One region of the Pseudomonas sp. ASL4 genome, then DNA from elsewhere that is predicted to be linked to it. Evidence: predicted binding sites of a transcription regulator. Region 1 holds the regulator's gene; each other region holds the start of a gene.

Region 1 (5,200 bases):
ATCGCCGGTGGTGTCGAGCTGACGGCAGCCCTGGATTACAAATTGTCGGCGCTGGCCCCGCGCGTTCCGAACATGGAACTCGAGGATGAGCTGCGCAAGACCCAGTCGCGCATCGTGACTGCCCAGGCCGAACTGAGCCTGCGCGGCGATGGCGAGACCGACGGTGACAAGACCACCAATCGCCAGTTGTTCGCCGGCTTGCCGTTGACCGCTGCCGAGCCATTGGTTGAGCCGACTTACGCCGCGCCGCGTCGTCAGGCACCGGCGCCTGCGCAAGCCTCCGGCGGCGTTGACCCACGGGCCTTCGATTCGATGCGTTTCGAGCTCAACAGCCTGCGCGAACTGATGGAAGTGCAACTCGGCTCCCTGGCCTGGAATCAGTTGCAAGGCAGCCGTCCGGCCCAGGCGAACCTGTGGCGTCGCCTGCAACGCATCGGCTTGTCCGGCCCGTTGTCGCGCGATCTGCTGGCGCTGATTACCGATATTGAAGAACCTCGTCAGGCCTGGCGCATGTTGCTGGCGCACTTGGCGCGGATGATTGCCACACCGGAAGTCGAGCCACTGGAAGAGGGCGGTGTGATTGCCATGGTCGGCCCTGCCGGCATGGGCAAGACCACCACGCTGGCCAAGCTCGCCGCCCGTTACGTGCTCAAGTACGGCGCGCAAAACATCGCGCTGGTGAGCATGGACAGCTACCGTATCGGTGCTCAGGAACAACTCAAGACATTGGGCCGGATTCTTAATGTGTCGGTGACCCACGTCGATCCGGGCCAGTCGCTGGTTCAGGCGCTGGACCCGCTGCTGCGTAAACGCGTGGTGCTGATCGATACTGCCGGCCTTCAGGCCAGCGATCCGGCATTGCGCATGCAGCTCGAAAGCCTGGCCGGTCGTGGCATCAAATCAAAAAATTATCTGGTCCTGGCAACCACCAGCCAAAAACAGGTTCTAACCGCCGCTTATCACAGTTACAAGCGTTGCGGGCTCGCTGGCTGCATCCTGACTAAACTGGATGAAACGGCGAGTCTGGGCGAGGTGTTGAGCCTGGCTATCAGTCATGAATTGCCGGTGGCTTACCTCACCGATGGTCCGCGTATCCCGGATGATTTGCATCTGCCGCGACGTCATCAGTTGGTCAGTCGCGCGGTCAGCGTGCAAATGCAGGAAGAACCCAGCGAAGAAGCCATGGCTGACATGTTCGCTGATATTTACCACAGCCCGACCAAGCAGGTTGGCTGAGGTACTAATGAACAGTTTTTGTACCTACATCGATGGTCTGCCATGCATTGTTCAGTTGATGAACGCGCAGCCAGTAATGTGGCCTCCGTCTATGCAAGACAAGGTAAAGAAATAACATGGGCAGCATGCATCCCGTACAGGTGATCGCGGTGACCGGCGGCAAAGGTGGCGTCGGGAAGACTAACGTGTCAGTGAACTTGTCCCTGGCTCTAGCTGAGCTCGGCCGGCGCGTCATGCTGCTGGATGCCGATCTGGGGCTGGCGAACGTCGACGTTCTGTTGGGACTGACGCCAAAACGTACCCTGGCCGACGTGATCGAAGGCCGCTGCGAGCTGCGCGACGTTCTGTTGCAAGGCCCGGGCGGTATTCGCATCGTCCCGGCCGCTTCCGGTACCCAGAGCATGGTTCATCTGAGCCCGGCCCAACATGCCGGCCTGATCCAGGCCTTCAGCGATATCGGCGACAACCTCGACGTACTCGTGATCGACACAGCTGCCGGTATTGGTGACTCGGTAGTCAGTTTTGTCCGCGCCGCCCAGGAAGTGTTGCTGGTGGTCTGCGATGAGCCGACCTCCATCACCGACGCCTACGCGCTGATCAAACTGCTGAATCGCGATTACGGCATGAACCGCTTCCGCGTCCTGGCCAATATGGCCCAGAGCCCGCAAGAAGGTCGCAACCTGTTCGCCAAGTTGACCAAGGTCACGGACCGCTTCCTCGACGTCGCCTTACAATACGTCGGCGCCGTGCCTTACGACGAAAGCGTGCGCAAGGCCGTGCAGAAGCAACGTGCCGTCTACGAAGCCTTCCCGCGCTCCAAGTGCGCCCTGGCGTTCAAGGCGATTGCACAGAAGGTCGACACCTGGCCACTGCCGGCCAACCCGCGCGGGCATCTGGAATTTTTCGTCGAGCGTCTCGTGCAACAGACCGCAGGACCCGTCCTATGACAGCCAGTGGCTACAACCTCTACAAGAAGTCGGCACGTGACTCGCAGTACGAGCTGATCGAGCGTTACGCGCCACTGGTTAAACGCATTGCTTACCACTTGCTGGCACGTTTGCCGGCCAGTGTTCAGGTGGAAGACCTGATCCAGGCCGGGATGATCGGCCTGCTCGAAGTATCGACCAAATACGACGCCAGCAAAGGCGCGAGTTTCGAGACGTACGCGGGCATTCGAATCCGCGGCGCGATGCTCGATGAAGTACGCAAAGGGGACTGGGCGCCACGTTCGGTCCACCGCAATACCCGCATGGTCAGCGACGCAATTCGCTCGATTGAAGCTAAAACCGGCCGTGACGCTAAAGATCACGAGGTTGCGGCCGAACTCCAATTGAGTCTCGACGATTATTACGGGATTTTGAACGACACCTTGGGCAGCCGCCTGTTCAGTTTCGACGACCTGTTGCAGGACGGCGAACACGAAGGGCTGCATGAGGACGGCGCCAGTGCTCATCTGGAGCCGTCACGCGATCTGGAAGATGAACGTTTCCAGGCTGCGTTGGCGGACGCGATTGCCAATTTGCCGGAGCGTGAGCGACTGGTGTTGGCGCTGTACTACGACGAAGAGCTGAACCTCAAGGAAATCGGTGAGGTCCTGGGGGTCAGCGAATCGCGTGTCAGCCAGTTACACAGCCAGTGCGCGGCCCGTTTGCGGGGGCGTTTGGGGGAGTGGCGAGCGCGCTGAAGGCAGTGTGGGGGCACTGCGAACGAGGCTGGTGTGGTGTTGAACTGCAGCGGTCTCGATCTGTTGTGCTCCAGACAGTCATTTGAGTGCTTTGCCGGATTGATTGAAGTGGCGTGTCCAGGTGCTGGGCGCGTTTAAGACTGCTTGGAGGTCGAATTGGACAAGAACATGAAAATCCTCATCGTTGATGACTTCTCAACGATGCGGCGGATCATTAAAAACCTGTTGCGTGACCTTGGGTTCACCAACACGGTCGAGGCTGACGATGGCATCACTGCCATTCCGGTTCTCAACAGCGGCAGCATCGACTTTCTGGTAACGGACTGGAACATGCCTGGCATGACCGGTATCGATCTGCTGCGCCACGTGCGCGCCGATGAAAGACTCAAGCACCTGCCGGTGCTGATGGTGACTGCTGAAGCCAAGCGCGAGCAAATCATCGAAGCGGCCCAGGCCGGTGTAAACGGCTATGTGGTCAAACCCTTCACGGCCCAGGCGTTGAAAGACAAAATCGAGAAGATTTTCGAACGCATCGGTTGAGAAACTGCGCCACGGGGGAGCTATGGACCATAACGAATCTTCACAGGGCGACTTTGAGTCGACCCTGAAAAAACATGCCCGCGAACTGGTCGACAGCCTTGAAAAAGGCAAGTTTGGCGACGCTGTGCAACTGATCCATGAGCTCAATCAGACCCGTGACCGCGGCCTGTACCAGGAAGTGGGCAAGCTCACTCGTGAGCTGCATAGCGCGATCGTCAATTTTCAGATTGACCCGCACATGCCGCAAGCCGAGGAAGTTTCGCAGATCACGGACGCCACCGAGCGTCTGGGTTATGTGGTCAAGCTGACCGAGGCCGCAGCCAACCGCACCATGGACCTGGTGGAAAACGCCACGCCGCTGGTCAACGGCCTGAGCAATGAAGCCCAGGCGTTGAGCACCGACTGGGGACGGTTCATGCGTCGCGAAGTCGGGGCTGAAGAGTTCCGTGAGCTGGCGCGGCGGGTCGACGGTTTCCTGACACGCAGCAGCGAAGACAATCGCGTGGTGTCGAGCAACCTGAACGACATTCTGCTGGCTCAGGATTACCAGGACCTCACCGGTCAAGTGATCAAGCGCGTGACCCAATTGGTCACCGAAGTTGAAAGTAACCTGCTCAAGCTCGTGCTCATGGCCAGTCAGGTAGACCGCTTTGCGGGTATCGAACATGACCGTGAAGCGATGCTGGCTGAAAAAGATCCGCAAAAACATCTCTCTCAGGGTGAAGGTCCGCAGATTCATGCCGATAAAAGAGAAGATGTTGTGTCCGGTCAGGACGATGTGGACGATTTGTTATCCAGCCTAGGATTTTAGAGTTTTAGAATTTCAGGTTTTTTAGGTTTTTAGACCTTAGGAGCACCCCCTTAATGAGCTTCGGCGCCGATGAAGAGATCCTTCAGGATTTCCTGGTTGAGGCCGGCGAGATTCTAGAGCAGCTGTCCGAACAACTGGTTGAGCTGGAAAGCCGACCGGATGATGCGGACTTGCTCAATGCAATTTTTCGCGGTTTCCACACTGTAAAAGGGGGCGCCGGCTTCCTCCAGCTCAATGAGCTGGTGGAGTGCTGTCACATCGCCGAGAACGTGTTCGACATCCTGCGCAAGGGTGAACGACGCGTCGACTCGGAACTGATGGACGTGGTTCTCGAAGCGCTGGACGCAGTGAACGGCATGTTCACCGAAGTCCGCGAACGCAGTCCGATCACGGCTGCCACTCCAGAATTGCTTGCGGCACTGGCCCGTCTGGCCGAGCCGCAAAGCGCCGATGCAGCGGCTCCGGTTGCTGACGCGGTGGAAGAACCGGCCGCTGAAAGCGAGTCGGGCGACATTACCGATAACGAATTCGAACAACTGCTGGACTCGCTGAATGCCGTCAAGGCTCAGGCCGAGGCCCCGGCGGCTGCTCCTGCACCGGCCGCCGATGCATCGGCCAGCGACGAAATCACCGACGCCGAGTTCGAGTCGTTGCTCGATCAGCTGCATGGCAAAGGCCAGTTCGCGGTCGATGCCGTGGCCGCGCCTGCTGCCCCGGCTGCCCCGAAAGCGCCGGGCGACAGTTCGGACATCACCGACGACGAATTCGAAGCACTGCTCGATCAACTGCACGGCAAGGGCAACTTTGCTGTGGACGCGCTGGAATCGGCCATTGCCTCGGCACCGGCCCCGGCGGCGCCAACCGCTAAAGCGGCCGGCGGTGATCTGATTTCCGATCACGAGTTCGAATCGCTGCTCGACGAGTTACAC
Region 2 (5,200 bases), 2.3 Mb from region 1:
CATGCCATCCATTTCCATACCGGGCGAGCCCATCGGCATGCCGGGAGCCGCCACACCCAGCAGATCGTCACGCTTGCTCAGGGCCAGCACTTGCTCGGCCGGCACATGACCCTCGACGAACTTGCCGTTGATCAGCGCCGTGTGGCAGGACGCCAGGCGTGGCGGCACGCCGTGCTGCTGCTTGAACTCGCTCATGTTGGCTTCGACGTGATCCTCGACCTTGAAGCCGTTGGCTTCGAGGTGGCTGATCCATTTTTTGCAGCAACTACAATTGGCATCACGGTGTACTTCGATGGGGATCAGATCGGCGGCCTGGGCCAGGGAGGAGATAAACAGGGCGCTTAGGGCGATCAGACGCAGATGGGTTCGCATGGGAGGATCTCGACTCGGAGGGCGGTCAAAAAAAGAGGCATTTTGACTACTTTAACCAACAAAGAGGGGCGAGAGTGTTTCGAAGTAATGCAGGATGGTGTGATGTACGAGGCTTTCTGTGGCGAGGGAGCTTGCTCCCGTTCGGCGGCGCAACCGTCGCAAGATCTGAGTGCAGGATCTGTCTGAAGAGGGGCCGCTTCGCAGCCCAGCGGGAGCAAGCTCCCTCGCCACAGGGAGCTTCGTCAGTCAGCTAAAGGGTTAACGAACCTTGAACCGCCCCATGATCGCGCTCACCCGGCTATTCGCTTCCAGCAACTGCTGAGTGTTGAGTTCACTGGCATGACCGCTTTTAACCAACTCATCAACCATATGGCGGATCTGTACCATGCTGCGGTTGATCTCTTCGGTCACGGCGCTTTGCTGCTCGGCGGCGGTCGCAATCTGGGTGCTCAGGCTGTTGATATGGCTGACGGAGCCGGCCATTTCATCCAGGCCGGAGTTGACCCGCGCTGTGGCATCCGCAGCGGATTGGCAGCTGGCCTGGGTGTTTTCCATGGCCGCCACCGAAGAGCTCACGCCTTGGGTCAGGCGTTTGAGCATTTCGTTGATTTCCGAGGTGCTGGCCTGGGTCCGGGCGGCGAGGGCGCGGACTTCATCGGCCACCACCGCAAAGCCCCGGCCCTGTTCACCGGCGCGTGCCGCTTCAATTGCCGCGTTGAGCGCCAACAGGTTGGTTTGCCCGGCAATCGCGCCGATCACCCCGAGAATCTCGGTAATCCGTTGTGCGTCCTGCTGCATGTTTTCAACTTTGTGGGTGGCGCTGGCCACTTCATCAATCAGCGCCACGACACTGCTGGAAGCTTCGCCGACCACAACCCGCGAGCGATCCGCGTGTTCGCTGGCGCGCTGGGTGAAAGCAGCAGTTTCAGCGGCGTTCTGCGCGACACTGTCGGCGGTGGAGCTCATTTCGGTGATGGCAGTAACGGTCTGATCGGTTTCCGAGGCGTGACGCACCAGAATCTGACTGGTGTGCGCGGAAGTGCGTTGCAGGTTGTCCAGACCCGAAGCCATGGCGCCGGTGGCTTGGGTGACTTCGCCAATCATGTTCTGCAAGTAGATGATGAAGGCGTTGACCGAGTGGCCGATGGCGCCCAGTTCATCCTCGGCACGGATGGTGATGCGCTTGGTCAGGTCGGCATCGCCGGCAGACAGTGCATCGATGTTGGCCTTGAGGATTTTCATGCGATGAATCAGTTGGCGAATCGCGTAGATCTGCAGCAGAACCAACAGAATCACCATCGGAATCTGCAACAGGCTCAAGGTGTTCAATACATCGTCACGTTGAGCGGTGATCAGCTTGGTCGGCAGGGCAGTCGCGAGGAACCACGGCGTGCCTTCGATCGGGCGCATAAAGAAGGTGCTGGCTTCGCCGTTGTTGTCGAATTCGACCCGCTGCGCCTGGTCGCGGTTTTGCAGGCCCGCCTTGACCTGGCTGGCGAACGGCGAGTTGCCGGCCAGTTCGCTGATGTTCTTCAGCACGACCGGCCCGCTGATGCGTGAGCTGTTGCTGATGATTTTGCCGTCGGCTTCGACGATCAGCATTTCGGCACCGAGGTCTTTTTCCTTGCGTGCGATCAGATCGTTGAAGAAGCCCAGGGTCACGTCGATGGTCGACACACCGTAGGCCACGCCATTTTTCTGAATGGCCATCGCGCAGTTGGTGCGCGGCTCGGCACTGGCGTCATCCTTATAGGCGGCAGCCCACGCGCACTGACCGCGCGGGGTTTGCATGCCGCCCTTGTACCAGCTCTGGTCGTAGTAGTTGGGCGCGGCGTCGCTGTTCCAGAAGGTGTTGACGGCCAGTTTGCCGGAGCTGTCACGGTGCCAGAAGGTGCTGAACTTGTTGCGTCCCGCTTCACGTTGGCCGGGCAAAGGCCAGATCCCGCCACCAAACACTTTCAGCTCGCCGTACTGGTCCACCAAACCGGGCAGCACCGTATCAATGGCGGCGCTGTCGAGCAGGGGTATGGTCTGGGTGATGCTGCGTTGCTGGGCTTGCACCTTGTTCAGTTCGCCCTGGATTTGCTCGGCAACTTCAGCAATGCGGTTGAGGGCGACCTGTTCTTCGGTATGGCGCAGTTTCGGCGCGACCAACTGGCTGATACCCACCACCGTGAGTACCGAAAGCAGCAGGATGAACAGGACCAGAAACAGCGTGTAGCGAGCCTGAATGGTACGGAATGCGGGCATGGGACCGGTCCTTGTGCTGCGTTTTTATTGTTGGGATTCGGATTTCGAAAATGGCGGGCTTCGAAGCTTTATCGGCCCGCTTGGGGTGAGCTTTAGGTACGGACGTACAAGAAAGGTGTTAGGAGGACGGATGGTGAGTAACGGTCTTGGTACAAATAAGCAAGATCAGATGGATATGACAGCGATGCCTCGGCTATACCAAAATGAAAAATATCGTGTAGGCCAATGAAACAGGGGCTTCAGTGATTTGTATCGTAAATGTACAAAAATTGTAAAAAGGCGAAATACTTGTAGGTAGGCATTCTCATCGCGCCGATACTTCCGCGCATTCATCTCGCTTAAACAAGGATTTTTTATGTCGCACGGACATTGGAATATCGTCGCGCTGTCAGGAGCACGGTCATGACTATCGGTCTGGTCGGCAACTGGACTGCCAAACCGGGAGTGCTGCTTCGCCAGGGTTCGCCCAATGCCAAACCAGTAACCCAAAGTGCCAAGGTGCGAGAGATCCTATCCATGGTGGGCACCAATCCGCTGGTGCTCGACCGGGCGAAAATGGATGCTCAATCATTGTTCAAGCAGGTCAAGGGCTTCGATCCGGAAAACATCTCGGTCAAGCAGTTAAGCAACATGAGCACCTACCTGAAGCAGAAGGGCATCATCGGCGATGTGACCGCCCTGACGTTGCTGAACGCAGGCTCCAAATTCGATAAATTCGGTGTTCCGACCGACCCCGATGCGAAGTTCAACGCCCTGGAGTACTTTGCCGTTCAACTGGATAACATCCAGACCAACAACCTCAAGGGCAACAAGTACGCTAACTACCTGGTCCCTGAGTACAAAAAAGCAATCTACGTGCTGCAGAACCTCAAGACCTACGGCGAAACCAACGGCTCGACGGTCAAGAAGAAGGACAAGTAATCTTCTGACCCGCTCAATACGTTGAACGGGCCAGAAACCGGTTGATCAGCGGTCGAGCATTTGCATCACCGCTTCCGGGTAGCGCAAGCCCGCGGTGGCGTTGGCCGGGAATATCGCTTCCAGCGCCTGCAACTCGCCAGCACTCAGTTTCACCTCCAGCGCTGCGACATTTTCCTCCAGGTATTTACGTTGCTTGGTCCCGGGAATCGGGATCAAGTAATCGCCTTGCGCCAGGACCCAGGCCAACGCCAGTTGCCCGGCAGTCACGCCTTTGTCGGCGGCCAGCGCCTCGACTTGCTGCACCAGTTGCAGGTTTTTCCCGAAGTTCTCCCCTTGAAAACGCGGACTGAAGCGGCGGTAGTCGTCAGCTGCAAAGTCGTCCGGACTTTTCAACGCACCGGTCAGAAAGCCACGGCCCAGCGGGCTGTACGGGACAAAAGCGATGCCCAGGCGCTGACACGCGGCCAGGCAACCGTTGTCTTCCTGATCGCGGCTCCACAGCGAGTATTCACTTTGCAGTGCACTGATCGGATGCACCTTGTGCGCCCGTTCAAGCGTGGCGGCCGATGCTTCGCTCAAACCCAGGTAGCGGACCTTGCCGGCCTTGATCAGCTCGGCCATCGCGCCGACGGTTTCTTCGATGGCTACTTGCGGGTCGATCCGGTGCTGATAGTACAAATCCAGGGTATCCACGCCGAGGCGCTTGAGGGTGCCGTCGATGGACTTGCGAATGTATTCCGGCCGACCGTCGACACCCCGTGCTGAGGGGTTGGCCGGGTCGCGAACGATGCCGAACTTACTGGCGAGGAACACTTGGTCGCGCTTGCCGACGATGGCTTTGCCAATCAGTTCTTCATTGGTATGCGGGCCGTACATGTCAGCGGTGTCGAGCAGGTTAATGCCGAGCTCCAGCGCCCGGTGCAGGGTGGCGGTGGCTTCGCGGGTGTCGGTGCCGGTGGTGTAGAAATCGGTCATGCCCATGCAGCCTAATCCGATGGCGCTCACTTGCGGTCCGTTCTTGCCCAGTTGACGTGTTTGCATGAGATCAGCTCCTTGAAAATGTGAGCCACCATTGTTCACCTCGACAGAAACCAGATAAACCAGCTAAAACTGCTATCACTATTCGTTATTTCTAAATAATTACCCACTGAGCCCGAACCATGGACCGTCTCAACGCCATGCGCGTGTTTACCCGGATCGTCGAACTGGGCGGTTTCGCCAAGGCTGCCGACAGCCTACAAATGCCCCGTGCCTCGGTGACCATTCTGATCAAGCAGCTTGAAGCCCATCTGGGTGTGCAACTGCTGCAGCGAACCACCCGGCAGATCAGCCTGACGCTCGACGGCGCGGCGTATTACCCACGGTGCGTGCGTTTGCTGGCGGATCTTGAGGAAGTCGAAGCGGTATTTTCCGCTGCCCGGCACAACCCCAAGGGTTTGCTGCGAGTGGATATGCCGGCGGGGATAGGGCGGTTGATCGTGATCCCTGCATTGCCGCAGTTCACTGCCAGGTACCCGTTGATCGAACTGGAAATCGGTTTGAATGACCGCACGGTAGACCTGATTCGCGAAGGTGTGGACTGCGTGCTGCGGGGTGGTTCGCCCATGGATGACTCGCTGGTGGCGCGGCCGCTGGTGATGCTGGATCAGGTGACCTG
Region 3 (5,200 bases), 3.6 Mb from region 1:
ATGCATCAGGGCATTGGCGACGCCGACGCCGATGATCGAGCCGATCAGGGTGTGCGACGAGGAGGCCGGCAAGCCCAGCCACCAGGTGCCGAGGTTCCACAGGATCGCCGCGATCAACAGGGCGAAGATCATCGCGAACCCGGCGGAGGAGCCGACTTGCAGAATCAGCTCCACCGGCAGCAACGCGATGATACCGAACGCCACCGCGCCACTCGAAAGCAATACACCGAGAAAATTGAAGAACCCGGACCAGGCCACCGCGAAGTTCGGCGGCATCGAGTTGGTGTAAATCACCGTGGCCACCGCGTTGGCGGTGTCGTGGAAGCCGTTGACGAATTCAAAACCGAGGGCGATCAGCAGCGCCACGCCCAGCAGCAGAAACGGTGTCCAGGTGGTTACCACCGTGCCGAGTTCGTGCATGTCGTGCATCAGGCTGTAGGCGGTGAACAACAACCCGCTGGCCAGCACCCCGAAGAAAATCACGAAGGTGAACAGGCCGGGTTTTTTATCGAAGTGCGGTCTGGCGCTGCGGGCAGGCGCCTGACCAGCGGACAAGGAAGGAGTAGCCATCACGGACAATCCTGAGTGAGGAAGGAGTATCGCCCATGATCGTTTCAAAATATGACAGAGAGACTGCGGTGGGTCAGGGTTTGGGTTTCTTTTGCATTTCCGTTGATCGGAATCCACTACTGATCTACAGGCAAGGCACGACCTGTGGCGAGGGAGCTTGCTCCCGCTCGGCTGCGAAGCAGTCGCTAATCCTGCTGGCACGGTTTGCCTGGGAGAGTGCTGGGGGTCGCTTCGCAACCCAGCGGGAGCAAGCTCCCTCGCCACAAGGGATCGCGGTGAATCAAAAAAGGTGACTCAATAATCCTGGCGCTTGCGAAACGCCCAGCGCCCGGCCAGCACGGTAAACGTCGCGACCAATGCCACCAGAATCCAGAACCCTTCCGGGTCGCCCGAGAGCGGTATCCCGCCGACGTTCATGCCAAAAAAACCGGCAATGATGTTGATCGGCAATGCCAGCACTGTCACCACCGTCAGGGTGAACAACGTGCGGTTGCTCTGTTCGTTGAGGTTGGCCGCGATTTCTTCCTGCAACAGCTTGATCCGTTCACCGAGGGCCGTGAGGTCGTTGATGATCAGCGCAAACTCCTCGGTGGACTTGCGCAGCTCCTTGACGTCCTCCTTCTGCAACCATTGCGGCGGACGGTTGAGCAGGCGCAATAGCGACCCCGGTTCAAGTGCCAACAACCGCTGCAACCGCACCAGTACCCGGCGATTGGCGCCCAGCTCAGCACGGTTGGTCGACAGCCGCGAAGACAGCAACTCATCTTCGATCTGATCGACACTCTGGCTGGTCTTGCGCACGATCTGCGTCAGCACTTCGCCCTGATCGCGCAGCAGGTGCACCAGCAACTCCAGCGGTGAGCGAAAGCATTCCCCGGCCTTCACCGAAGAACGCAGCTTGTCCACCGAGTGCAACGGTTGCAATCGCGCGCTGATGATCAGCTTGCTGCGGGCGCAGACCCATAGCGTCGAGACATCCGAAGACACCATGCTGCTGAGGTTGAACACCACGTCGTTGACCACCGCCAGCAACGCCGAATCGACATGCTCGATGCGGGTCGAGCGCGAACCTTCGTGCAGCGCCTCGAAAAACTCCTCGGGCAATTCCAGATGGCTTTTCATCCAGCGCTCGCACGCGGCGTGGGCCAGGTTCAGGTGCAGCCAGAGGAATTCGTCGTTGTCTTCGGTGTGTTGCAAGCATCGCAGGGCTTCGGCCGAGTCGATCTCCCGGCCGCGCTCACCGGGACGAAAACGGAAGCCGTAAAGCAGGCCGAACAAGTCAGTGTCGCGATGGCTTTGGTCGATGCTGTGGTTCATGAGGTCTCGCTGAGAGGAAGCGCCTGTCGCGGGTTCACAGGTTCACTTGGGCCGCATCATCGCAAGGAGTTTTGACGGTTTTGTGACAGTTGCACGGCGACGCAAACGTGTGCGTTACCGATGGTCGGGATTGATTCAAGAAGCGCTCTGGCACGCCGATGACGCAGGTGTTAGGTTGCGCGGCTTTGGCCACGAGCCGAGATTGCAGACAGGGAAGTTTGGACGTCTTTCACGCCCAATCAGGCGTGCTTCTTTCCTGTCATGAGTATCACTCGATGCTGCAAAAATCCCTGAGAGCCCAAATCCTCGCGTTGCTGAGCGGCAGTCTGTTGGCGATGTTGCTGATCGCTTTGGCCTGCTTTCACTTCCTGTCCAGTGGCGTCCAAAGTTACGCCAACCTGATCGACGGCCCACTGCGCACGTCGCAATTGATCGATGAAGCCAACCTGCAATTCAAGGTGCAGGTTCAGGAGTGGAAAAACGTTCTGCTGCGCGGCAAACAGCCGGCGGACCTGGACAAATACTGGCAGCAATTCGAGGACCGTCAGCGCGACGTGCAGGGCATTCTCGGCGAACTGGTCGGGCAGAAAGGTCTGGATAGCCAACTCAAGAGCAGCATCGAACGCCTGCGTGACGAACATCGTCAGTTGGGCAACGCCTATCAGAAAGGTCGTGATGCCTATGTTGCTGCCGGTGCCGATCCAGCCGCTGGCGACAACGCGGTCAAGGGTATGGACCGCGCCACCAGCGATCAGATGAGCGAGTTGGTCGGCGAGCTGCGCAAGCACGGCACCGAGCAGTCGGCATTGATCAGCGCCAGTGCCGATCGCACGGTGTTGTTGGGGATCATCGTGATGCTCGCGTCCGGGCTGCTGATCGGGCTGTTGAGCTTGTGGCTGATCAACCGAAACCTGGTGGACCCGATTCGCAAACTGATCGACTACGTGGCACAACTCAGCCAGGGCAAATTCGCCGAACGCGTGGCCAGCAGCCGTGAAGACGAGTTGGGTAAACTGGCGATGGCCGCCAACACCTTGCGCGATTTCCTTGCCGAAACCTTCACCCGTTTGCAGCGCAGTGCGTCGGACCTGGACAGCGCCAGCGGCGAGCTGAACTCCATCGCCACGTTGATGGCCAACGGCACCAACGAGCAGTTCAACCGCACCGATCAGGTAGCCACGGCGATGAACGAAATGTCTGCCACCGCGCAGGAAGTTGCTCGTCATGCAGCGGACGCAGCACGCGCGGCCGATGATGCCGACCAGTCCGCCCAGCAGGGCGAAAAAGTCATGCAGGGCACCATTCACACCATCACTCAAATGCGCGGCGAGATCGCCAACACCGCCACTGTGATCCGTCGTCTGGAAACCGACAGCGGGCGTATCGGCAAGGTGCTGGAAGTGATTCGCGGCATCGCCGAGCAGACCAATTTGCTGGCGCTGAACGCGGCGATCGAAGCGGCCCGCGCCGGTGAAGCCGGACGCGGTTTCGCAGTGGTGGCCGATGAAGTCCGCAGCCTGGCCCAGCGCACGGCGGCGTCGATCATCGAAATCAACCAGATCATCCAGACCGTGCAAACCGGCGCGGTGGACGCGGCCCAGGCGATTGAAAGCGGTCAATCGCGCAGCGAAGAAAGTGTCGAGCAAGTGACGCAGGCCGGCGCCATGCTGGAGCGCATCACCCATGCCGTGGAAGCCATCCGCGACATGAACCGCCAGATCGCCACGGCGGCCGAAGAGCAAACGTCGGTGGCCGAAGACATCTCGCGCAACCTGACCGAGATCACCAGCATCGCCAGTACCAACCTGGACCACGTGCAGCGCACTGAAGCGGCGAGCCACAACCTGCACGGGTTGTCGGGGCAGTTGAATGAAGTGACGTCGCGCCTGAGCGCGTAACCGAAAAGGCTGTGTACCGGCTTGCTTACCGAGTCGGTACACAGTTGATCTCAAGTCCGGCTAAACGATGTCGATGATGGATTTAACCTGAACCCAAATAGGATAAGCCCCATGGTCAGCATCACCTCTGTTTCGATCAACCAAACCCTCTCGACGCCGACGAGCCAAACCTCGATCAACGGCAGCACTGACGACAGTACGTCAGCAACCTCCACCACCTCCAGCACCACAACTTCCAGCGATAGCACCAAGGCTTCTGCTGGCGGCGCCGCGCCGGCTGGCGACAGTAGCAGTTCGAGCAGCAGCACCGATTCCGATGCCGTAAAAGAGCTGCGCAAGCAGATCGCCGAACTGCAAAAGCAATTGCAGGAACAACAGCAGCAACTGCAAGCGGCTCAGGCCAAGCAAGAAAGCCCCGATGCCAAAGCCGCCGCTGTTGCCGCCGCGCAGTCGCAGCTCTCAGCCACCTCGGGCTCTTTGGAAACCGCCACCTCGGCGTTGGTGCAGGCGTTACAAGACGAAGGCAGCAGCACTTCCGGGTCGATGGTCAGTACTACTGCTTAATCCACTGTCGGCAGGCTGAAGGTAAACAACGTGCCGTTCTGCGCCGCGAACGGATTCTAGTGACCCCTGGCGCACGCAGGCACAAAAAAACGCACGACCCGAAGATCGTGCGTTATCAAAAAACGTGTACGAGCGAAGCTTGCTCGCGAAAGCGGTGTGTCTGTCACATCAATGTTGAATGTGCTGCCGTCTTCGCGAGCAAGCTTCGCTCCTACAGGGATTGCGGTGATTACTTGTCCTGTTTGTTGCTCAGCACCTGGCCGGTCTTGGCGTCCAGGTCCACGTCCCACTTCACGCCTTTAGCATCGCGGATTTCTACCTGATAGACGTAAGCGTTAGCCTTCTGCTCAAGCTCGGTGTCGGTGATGTTCGCCGCCGTAGTGCCTGGGTGCTGGGCGAGGGCGGCCTGGTTGAGTTTTTCCAGGTCCATGATAGTGCCGGCCTTGAGCAGCCCCGGAATCAAGTCCGGGCGAACGTCAGCCTGGGCCAGACCCGCAGTAACGGTCAGGGCAGCGGCGGCGAACAGGGCAGTCAGGGTTTTCATGAGGTTCTTTCCTTGGGTGAGCTGTTTAAGTGGGCTCAGGTTAGCCAGCGCAACTTAATTCACCCTTAATTACCCCTCGGCTGCTGAAAAGCATTCGCGAGCAAGCCCGCTCCCACATTGGATCGCCTGCATACACAGAGTCTGTGAACGACTGCGATCCAGTGTGGGAGCGGGTTTGCTCGCGAAGAAGTTGACGCGGTGTCGCGTCAGGTGCCGATCAGTAGCCGTTGTTCTGCAGCAATTGCGCCACGGTGCCAGCGGCTGGCCGTTTGTAGAACTTCAGCAGTTCGCTGGCGCGGTTGGTGAA

The links. The regulator FliA, encoded in region 1, starts transcription of late flagellar genes. The targets are predictions, from matches to a motif close to CTAAAGTTTNNNNNNNNNNNGCCGNTAA.
Region 2: a site for FliA is predicted at 2,691-2,718, ahead of AC1MEW_RS18100 (methyl-accepting chemotaxis protein). Genes of this name have one in related genera too.
Region 3: a site for FliA is predicted at 2,022-2,049, ahead of AC1MEW_RS10940 (methyl-accepting chemotaxis protein). Genes of this name have one in related genera too.

The regions. Positions count from the first base shown of each region.
Region 1 covers NZ_CM155280.1:6,300,850-6,306,049, reverse strand. The annotation lists gene flhF (flagellar biosynthesis GTPase FlhF) at 1-1,236, shown strand, start outside; gene fleN (flagellar synthesis regulator FleN) at 1,353-2,183, shown strand; gene fliA (RNA polymerase sigma factor FliA) at 2,180-2,920, shown strand; gene AC1MEW_RS28865 (chemotaxis response regulator CheY) at 3,089-3,460, shown strand; gene AC1MEW_RS28860 (protein phosphatase CheZ) at 3,483-4,271, shown strand; gene AC1MEW_RS28855 (chemotaxis protein CheA) at 4,325-5,200, shown strand, end outside.
Region 2 covers NZ_CM155280.1:4,020,680-4,025,879, forward strand. The annotation lists gene AC1MEW_RS18095 (DUF411 domain-containing protein) at 1-372, opposite strand, end outside; gene AC1MEW_RS18100 (methyl-accepting chemotaxis protein) at 631-2,622, opposite strand; gene AC1MEW_RS18105 (hypothetical protein) at 3,025-3,543, shown strand; gene AC1MEW_RS18110 (aldo/keto reductase) at 3,589-4,584, opposite strand; gene AC1MEW_RS18115 (LysR family transcriptional regulator) at 4,704-5,200, shown strand, end outside.
Region 3 covers NZ_CM155280.1:2,414,163-2,419,362, forward strand. The annotation lists gene AC1MEW_RS10930 (inorganic phosphate transporter) at 1-570, opposite strand, end outside; gene AC1MEW_RS10935 (transporter) at 865-1,887, opposite strand; gene AC1MEW_RS10940 (methyl-accepting chemotaxis protein) at 2,163-3,785, shown strand; gene AC1MEW_RS10945 (hypothetical protein) at 3,897-4,349, shown strand; gene AC1MEW_RS10950 (PepSY domain-containing protein) at 4,579-4,893, opposite strand; gene AC1MEW_RS10955 (glycerophosphodiester phosphodiesterase) at 5,111-5,200, opposite strand, start outside.